DNA from 4 places in the Mesorhizobium sp. M0518 genome. Region 4 is predicted to be linked to each of the others. Evidence: predicted binding sites of a transcription regulator. Region 4 holds the regulator's gene; each other region holds the start of a gene.
What was found. Region 4 encodes PhoB, which activates phosphate uptake and scavenging genes when phosphate is short. Its sites were predicted from a motif close to TGTCATNNANCTGTCAT; they were not measured.
Positions count from the first base shown of each region.

Region 1: a site for PhoB is predicted at 1,005-1,021, ahead of NKI66_RS20230 (ceramide glucosyltransferase). Genes of this name have one in related genera too.
Region 2: a site for PhoB is predicted at 921-937, ahead of NKI66_RS21670 (acid phosphatase). Genes of this name have one in related genera too.
Region 3: a site for PhoB is predicted at 1,383-1,399, ahead of NKI66_RS01810 (alkaline phosphatase D family protein). Genes of this name have one in related genera too.

Region 1 is NZ_JAMYQY010000014.1:8,380-10,581, forward strand. It holds gene NKI66_RS20220 (Hsp33 family molecular chaperone) at 1-355, shown strand, start outside; gene apaG (Co2+/Mg2+ efflux facilitator ApaG/CorD) at 404-796, opposite strand; gene NKI66_RS20230 (ceramide glucosyltransferase) at 1,147-2,202, shown strand, end outside.
Region 2 is NZ_JAMYQY010000015.1:122,988-125,189, forward strand. It holds gene NKI66_RS21665 (cytochrome c1) at 1-854, shown strand, start outside; gene NKI66_RS21670 (acid phosphatase) at 982-1,677, shown strand; gene NKI66_RS21675 (alpha-hydroxy acid oxidase) at 1,854-2,202, shown strand, end outside.
Region 3 is NZ_JAMYQY010000001.1:368,514-370,715, reverse strand. It holds gene NKI66_RS01815 (MFS transporter) at 7-1,290, shown strand; gene NKI66_RS01810 (alkaline phosphatase D family protein) at 1,471-2,202, shown strand, end outside.
Region 4 is NZ_JAMYQY010000001.1:79,193-81,394, forward strand. It holds gene eglC (endo-1,3-1,4-beta-glycanase EglC) at 1-129, opposite strand, end outside; gene phoB (phosphate regulon transcriptional regulator PhoB) at 664-1,353, opposite strand; gene phoU (phosphate signaling complex protein PhoU) at 1,370-2,077, opposite strand; gene pstB (phosphate ABC transporter ATP-binding protein PstB) at 2,104-2,202, opposite strand, start outside.

The DNA.
Region 1 (2,202 bases), on a different contig from region 4:
GGACCTGCCGGGTGGCGATGGCGATCCGCGCGAGGAGATCCACGATCCGGCCGACAATTCCTGGCAGGAGTTGCTGGCGCTGCTCGGTACGATCGAGCCGACCGAACTGATCGATCCGACGATCGGCGCCGAGCGGCTGCTCTACAGGCTGTTCCACGAGCATGGCGTGCGCGTCTTCGGCGGCGTTCCGGTCGCCGACCAGTGCTCGTGCTCCAAGGACAAGATCCGCGGCATCCTCGAGGGTTTTTCCGCCCAGGAGATCAAGGACAGCACCGAAGACGGCGGCATCCACGTCGCCTGCGAATTCTGCTCGAAGCAATATGATTTCGATCCGGCGGAATTTGCGGCCCAGTAGAGAAAAAAACCACGCCTCACCGGCCGCTCCGCAGCCGGTGAGGCGAAATCAATTCACCGTCCGCCGCGTCCCCGGCAGATCCAGCGAAAACGCCGGAATGGCGATGTCGAACGTCTCGCCCCGCTTGTTGCGCATCGTGTAGTGCCCGACCATGATGCCGGATGGTGTCGAGAGCGGGCAACCGGACGTGTACTGGTAGCTGTCGCCGGGATTGAGTTCGGGCTGGTCGCCGACCACGCCGGGGCCACGCACTTCCTCGACCCGGCCGGTGCCGTCGGTGATGTGCCAATAGCGCGACAGAAGCTGCACGAAATCGTCCGACTGATTGTCGATCGTTATCTGATAGCCCCAGACATAGCGGTTCTCCGAGGGATCCGAACGGTCCTCCAGATAGAACGGCCTGACCTGCACTTCGATGTTGCGCGTGACGGCGCTATACATAAGCGGCTCCAAAACAATCTAGAGCATGATCCTGAAAAGTGGGAACCGGTTTTCAGAAAAGATCATGCTCAAAGAAACAGAGATAGAGCCCCATCCCAGTTCAATCGGGATGGAACAGGCTCTAGGTCGAACTTTCGGCGCTCCACGCGGGCTGGTCAACGGTGCGCGTCCTGTCATTGCGGACGGAACCGCAGGTGGCGGCAAAGAATGTCATTTAAGTGACACATGACAATGATGGTGTGCGCCGACCAGTGCCGCGCGACTCGGGCGCTCTGTCGAATTGTTGAATCGGTCGTCATGCCAGCCAGATTGTTCTGGCGGACCGGTTTTCCTGGAGTGACCGGATCTCGATGGAACTCACTCTCATAGCCGCCACGCTTTCAACTGCCCTCATTCTCTCAAATCTCGCCAGCATCGTGCTCGCCGCTTCGCGTCTGAAACGGCGCCGCGCCATTGCCGCGCCGGCCGGCAAGCCACGGCCGGTGTCGATCGTCGTGCCGTCGCGCGGCGTCGAGCCGTTCACGCAGGAGACGCTGGAGCGCGCCTTCTCGCTCGACTGGCCGTGCTACGAGTTGATTTTCTGCGTCGCCCATGCCGACGATCCGGTGGTCAAATTGATAAACAGGACGATCGTCCGGTTTTCGAAAGTGCCGGCCCGGCTGCTTGTCGGCGACGACCGCATCAGCGCCAATCCGAAACTCAACAATTGCGTCAAGGGCTGGGAGGCGGCGCGGCACGACTGGGTCGTCCTGGCCGATTCCAACGTGCTGATGCCGAGGGACTACGTCCAGCATCTGATGGCTGCCTGGCGGCCCGGCACCGGCCTTGTCTGCTCGACGCCGATTGGCTCGCGGCCGGCCGGCTTCTGGGCCGAGGTCGAATGCGCTTTCCTCAACACGCTGCAGGCGCGCTGGCAATATGCCGGCGAGGCGCTCGGCCTGGGCTTTGCCCAGGGCAAGAGCATGCTCTGGAACAAGCCGATGCTCGACGCCAATGGCGGCATCCGCGCGCTGGCCGCCGAGATCGCGGAGGATGCCGCCGCGACCAAGCTGGTGAACAGTCTCGGCCTGCGCGTCAATCTCGTCGCCGCCCCCTTCGAGCAGCCGCTTGGCCGGCGCTCGTTTGACGAGATCTGGTCGCGTCAGGCCCGTTGGGCGCGCCTGCGCCGCGTCACTTTCCCGCTGTTCTTCGCACCCGAAATCCTGACCGGCGCCGTGGTGCCGCTGGTGCTTGCGCTGATTGCCGCGGCCAGTGCCGGCTTCAGCCTCTGGGCAACCGCCCTTGCAGTGCTGGTAGCCTTCTACCTTCCCGAGTGCGCGCTGGCCTGGTCCAAGGGCTGGTACCTGTCGCCACGCATGGTCACGGCGATCATGGCGCGCGACCTGATCCTTCCGGCGATGTGGGGG
Region 2 (2,202 bases), on a different contig from region 4:
CGCTGGCGCTGATCGGCCTCGTGGCGGTCGCCGCTGGGGCCGCGGGCACTCGGGCGATCGCCGCCGAAGAGGCACACAATGTGGCCAATCCGACGCATTTCCCGATCGACGAGCCAAAGGAAATGGACTGGAGTTTCACCGGCCCATTCGGCACTTACGACAAGGCGCAGTTGCAGCGCGGCCTCAAGGTCTACAAGGAAGTCTGCTCGGCCTGCCATTCGATGAACCTGGTGGCGTTCCGCACGCTGTCGGACCTCGGCTATTCCGATGCGCAGATCAAGACGCTGTCGGCCGAGTACACAATCCATGACGGCCCCAACGATGCCGGCGACATGTTCGACCGTCCCGGCAAGCCGTCCGACCATTTCCCGCCGCCCTTCGCCAATGAGGAAGCGGCTGCTGCTTCCAATGGCGGCGCTGCCCCGCCCGACATGTCGCTGCTGGCCAAGGCGCGCGGCGTCGAGCGCGGCTTTCCGCAATTCGTCTTCGACATCTTCACACAATACGATGCCGGCGGTCCCGACTATATCCACTCGCTGCTGACCGGCTACGACCAGACGCCGCCGGCCGGCATGGTGATCCCGGAAGGCACCCACTACAATCCGTACTTCATGTCCGGCGTGTCGCTGAAAATGCCCAAGCCGCTCTCCGACGGCCAGGTGACCTATGATGACGGTGCGCCGCAGACCGTCGACCAGTATTCCCGCGACGTCTCCGCCTTCCTGGCGTGGGCGGCCGAGCCGCATATGGAAGACCGCAAGAAGACCGGTTTTCGCGTTCTGGTGTTCCTGCTTTTGTTCGGCGCGCTGGTCTATCTCACCAAGCGCAAGGTGTGGGAAGGCGTGGCCCACTAGGCCATACAATCAAGTGATCGCGAAGGGCGCCGAGAGGCGCCCTTTTGCATTTCCGGAGGCTGGTCATGTCACATGGCCGTCATCGCATCCGGCGATCCTGTGCTGCTCTCATCAAAGGATCGCATTCATGAAAAGATACGCATCGCTCGCGGCAGGCCTGTTGCTGCTCATCCTCGGCTCGGCAGCGCAAGCGGAAGACGCCCAGCCCTTCGTCACCAACAAGGACGTCGACCTGACGATGATCCTGCCGCCGCCGCCGGCAAACGATTCGGCGCAGACCAAGGCCGAACTCGGCGAGGTGCTGACGCTGCAGGTGACGCGCACCCCGGAGATGGTCGCCAGCGCGGTGGCTGATGCCGAGGAGAATGTCTGGCGCTTTGCCGACGTCATGGGGCCGAAATTCAACAAGGAAACGCTGCCGAAATTCAGCGCTTTCTTCGATCGCGTGGTGGCTACCGAAGGGGCTGTAGTCGACCCGGCCAAGGATGTCTGGAAGCGCCCGCGCCCGCATCAGCTCAGCGATCTCGTCAAGCCGGCGGTCAAGCTGTCGAGCTCCGGTTCCTGGCCGTCCGGCCATGCCACCGTAGGCACGATGATGGGCATCATCCTGTCCGACATGGTCCCGGAAAAGCGCGCCGAGATCATGGCGCGTGCGGCCGAATACGCCCACAACCGCGAGGTCGGCGGCATCCACTATGCGTCCGACGTCGAGATGGGCAAGATTTCCGGCAGCGTTATTGCCGCGGTCCTGCTCAACCGGGACGACTTCAAGGCTGAATATGAAGTGGCCAGGGCCGAGCTTCGTTCCGATCTCGGCATGTAATCCTCGTCAGCCGGATTTAGACGGGAAGGGGCGCTTAAGGCGCTCCTTTTTTGTTAACGCTCGTGCTCAAGCGAAAGTTCGGCAATTAGTCCGTTGGCATGGCGGCATCAGGTTGATATTCGACGCATCGAACGGTGGCGAGAAGCTCGTCCCGCCATGGCCTTTGGAATTCGATGATGCGGCTCAGCGACTGTCACAACTTTTCCGATTTCCGGCGGATGGCACAGCAGCGGCTGCCCGGGCCGATCTTCAACTACATCGACGGCGCGGCCGACGATGAGGTCACCTATCGCCGCAACACCGAAAGCTTCGAGACCTGCGACCTTGTTCCCAACGTGCTGCGCGGAGTGAGCGAGGTCGACATGTCGGTGACGGTCATGGGCCAGAAGCTGGCGATGCCGTTCTATTGCTCGCCGACCGCCTTGCAGCGCCTGTTCCACCATCAGGGTGAGCGCGCGGTCGCCAGGGCCGCCGCCAAATACGGCACCATGTTCGGCGTCTCCTCGCTTGGCACCGTCAGCCTCG
Region 3 (2,202 bases), 290 kb from region 4:
AGTAACATGATAGCTCAATCCCGCCCATTTGGCCAGCGCTACGCTTTCGTCGTGGTCGGCGTCATCTTCCTTAGCCTGCTGGTCGCGGCCGGTCTGCGGTCCGCTCCCTCTGTCATGATGCTGCCGCTGGAGACCAGTTTCGGCTGGCGGCGCGACATCATCTCGCTGGCCGCAGGTGTCGGCATCCTGCTTTACGGCCTGACGGGGCCATTTGCCGCGGCCCTGATGGAGCGCATCGGGCTGCGCCGCACATTGCTGGCCTCGCTGGTGGTGATGTCGGGCTCCACGGCGCTCAGCTTGCTGATGACCAAGCCGTGGCATTTGTTCATCACTTGGGGCGTGTTCTCGGGCATTGGTTCCGGCGCTGTCGCCAGCGTGCTCGGCGCGACCATCGTCAACCGCTGGTTCAAGACCAATCGCGGCCTTGTCATGGGATTGATGTCGGCTTCCAGCGCCTCGGGCATGCTGGTGTTCCTGCCGCTGATCGCCGCTCTGGCGCAGTCGGGCGGCTGGCAGCCGGTTGTCATCGCGGTCGCGATCGCGACCGCTGCCCTGATACCGCTGGTCTGGCTGCTGGTGCCGGAGCGGCCGGCATCGATCGGCATGGTGCGCTACGGCGCCGAGGCTGACGACGTGCCGCCCACTCCGCCTGCGTCACAGGGCAATTTTCTTGCGCATACGTTCTCGACGCTGCGCCGTGCCGCCGGCACGCGGGTGTTCTGGTATCTGTTCGCCACCTTCTTCGTCTGCGGCTTCACCACCAACGGGCTGGTCGGCACGCATCTTATCGCGTTCTGCGGCGACATGGGCATCGGCGAAGTGCAGGCCGCCGGTCTGCTGTCGATGATGGGCATTTTCGACCTGATCGGCACGACGTTGTCGGGCTGGCTCACCGACCGCTTCGATCCGCGTAAGCTGCTCGGCGTCTATTATGGCATTCGTGGCCTGTCGCTGATCTATCTGCCCTATTCCGGCTTCTCGGCGACCAGCTTGATCATCTTCGCTGTGCTCTATGGTCTCGACTGGATCGCCACCGTGCCGCCGACGCTGCGGCTCGCCAACGAGGCGTTCGGCGACCGCAGCGGGCCGATCGTGTTCGGCTGGATCGTCGCCGGGCACCAGATCGGTGCGGCCGCTGCCGCCGCCTTTGGCGGCACCATGCGCGAGTTGCAGGGCAATTACGAACTGGCGTTCCTGATCGCCGGCATGACGGCAATCGCCGCCGCCTGTATCTCGCTCCTGATCAACACCAGCAAGCCGGCGTTCGATCCGGAGCCGCAAGCGGCTTAGGGAGAGGCGCTACCGGCCAAGCTGCAATCTCCCCCCTCGTGGGGGAGATCGGCAGCTTTGCCGTCCGCGCAAACGCCCACCCGCCTGTTAATCGTCAGAAAACCTTCATCATCCCGATATGCGCCTGAAACATTGACGCTGGATTTTGGTGGCACCGTTCAAGCCATCCAGGAGACAGCCATGAACAAGCTTTCGATGACCCGCCGCGCTTTTGTCACTTCCGCCGGCGCCGTTGGCCTGGCCGGCGTTTCCAGCCTGGCGCTGCCCTACTATTCGCGTGCCAATCAGCGGCCTTCCTTCACCCATGGCGTTCAGTCCGGCGATGTCGACGCAACCAGCGGCATGGTGTGGACGCGCACCGATCGCCCGTCGCGCGTCATGTTCGAAGTGTCGTCAACGGAGAATTTCGCCAATGCGACACGCCTGGCGCCGCTCGATACGTCGCCGGCCAGCGATTACACGGTCAAGCGGCTGCTCACCGACCTCGCTTCCGATCAGGATATCTTCTACCGCATGACATCGGCCGATCTCGCCGACATCAACGCCGTTTCGGAGCCGATCACCGGCCGTTTCAGGACGGCGCCAGCCTCGAAGCGCGACATCCGCTTTGCCTGGTCCGGCGACACCGCCGGCCAGGGCTGGGGCATCGACGAGACCGGCATGAAGACTTACGCCACGATCGGCAAGCACACGCCCGACTTCTTCCTGCATTCGGGCGACACCATCTATGCCGACGGCGCCATGAAGGACGAGGTCGACCTGCCCGGCGGCGGCAAGTGGAAGAACGTCGTGCTGATCGACGGCAAGCGCAAAGTCGCCGAGACGCTGGATGAATACCGGGACCAGTGGAAATACAACATGATGGACAGGAACGTGCTCGGCCTGAGCGCCATCTGCCCGACTTTCTACCAG
Region 4 (2,202 bases):
ATCTCCCCAGAAGGAGTCGTTGCCGGAGGTGCCATGCAGTTCCGGTCCAGACCCGGTGGCCGAGAACCAATGAGTGGAAGCGCCGGTGTAGGCAAGAGGGATGCCCTTGGCGTTTAAGACCGTGCTCATCAGAAATCCTTCCTCATGGTGTCCGACCTGGTCAAAGGTCCGGCGACCGCTTCCAAGCAACGCTGCAAAGAACGAGATCGTTCCACGGAATCGTCATTAGATCCGAGATCGCATTGAACAATCGACGGACAAGCGATGAATAAAGAGGAGAGGACTCGCAATAATTTGAAGTAAATTTATTAAAATTGTATATTTCTGCAGAATGCGCGTCATTCGACGAACGTATATCTAAATTAACTCAAATGCATTCTTGCGTGGCTTTCTGGTTGGAGTCTGCGGGAAAGATGGCGACCTATCAAGTAATTCGCCGTGCCTCTTGGCCAGCCGGGGCCCAATAGAGAGTTTGGGAGATCGAGGGACGCGAGAAGCTGCCTGTCGCTTTGGCCCAAATGCAGTCATTCGAAACCTGATGAGGATGACCGCTCCTGGCGTCACGTGCTCGCTCCCCATTGATGAGACGAGTGCAACATTCCACCGGCTGTTGGCGACCGCGTGCTAATCGAGTTTTCCCGATCTATCGGGACGAAACAGCACCTAGTCTTCCCTGATCGCGTAGCCCGCCCCGCGGATCGTGCGGATGACGTCCGGCATCCGGCCATTGTTGACCGCCTTGCGCAGCCGGCCGACATGCACGTCGACCGTGCGCTCGTCGATGTAGATCGTTTCGCCCCAGACATTGTCGAGCAGCTGGCTGCGCGAGAACACGCGGCCTGGATGGCGCATCATGAATTCGAGCAGGCGGAACTCGGTCGGCCCGAGCCGGATCTCGCTCTTCTTGCGATAGACCCGGTGCGACTCGCGATCGAGCACGATGTCGCCGACCTTTAGCACGCTGGACAGCACTTCCGGCTTGGCCCGGCGCAGCAGCGCCTTGACCCTGGCCATGAACTCCGGCGTCGAGAAGGGCTTGACCAGATAGTCGTCGGCGCCGGTCGACAGGCCGCGCACGCGGTCGCTTTCCTCGCCTCGCGCGGTCAGCATGATGATCGGCAGCCGCTCGGTCTCGGGACGCATTCGCAGGCGCCGGCAGAGTTCGATACCGGAAACCGCAGGCACCATCCAGTCGAGCACCAGAAGATCGGGAACGTTCTCCTGCAGCCGGATTTCGGCCTCGTCGCCGCGCGTCACCACCTCGACCTGGTAACCTTCGGATTCAAGATTGTAGCGGAGCAGCACGCCTAGCGGCTCCTCATCCTCCACCACCATGATGCGTGGTGCGATCATCGGCTGGTCACCCCTGTTATGCCGCTGGCGCGGACATTGCCGTCTCGTCCTGCTTCGGACGATTGGCTGGCAGCTGCGTGCCGGTCAAAACATAGTAGGCATTTTCGGCGATGTTGGTCACGTGGTCGCCGATCCGCTCGAGGTTCTTGGCGCAGAACAACAGGTGCGTGCACGCCGTGATGTTGCGGGGATCTTCCATCATGTAGGTCAGCAGCTCACGGAACACCGAGGTGTATTTGACGTCGATGCGTTCGTCATTGTTTCTGAGCGTGGCAAGCGCTGCCGGGTCGGCGGCGGCATACTCGTCGACGACCCCCTGCACCTGGATCAGCACCAGTTGCGCCATCGCGTCGATCGAATGCGAAAGGTCGTGCGGCGTGACACTCAGCCCGACAGTGCCGACGCGCTTGGCGATGTTCTTGGCAAGGTCGCCGATGCGCTCAAGGTCGCCGGCCATGCGGATCGAACCGACCACCGCACGCAGATCGTTGGCCATTGGCTGGCGCTTGGCGATCAGCGTGATGGCGCGATCGTCCAGCTCGCGCTGGCGTGCATCCATGATGGCATCATCGGAAACCACGCGCTGCGCCAGCGCATTGTCCGAATTGAGCAAAGCCCTGGTCGAGCCACTGACCATCGAGCAGGCGAGATCGCCCATGTCGCGGATCAGCTGGCTGATCTGCTCCAGATCCTCATCGAAAGATGCGACGGTATGTTCACCCATGATCTTCGTCCCTCGTATGCCTGAGCTCAGCCGAACCGGCCGGTGATGTAGTCCTGGGTGCGTTTGTCGTCGGGGGTGGTGAACATCTTGTCGGTGGCGCCCTCCTCGACCAGATAGCCTAGATG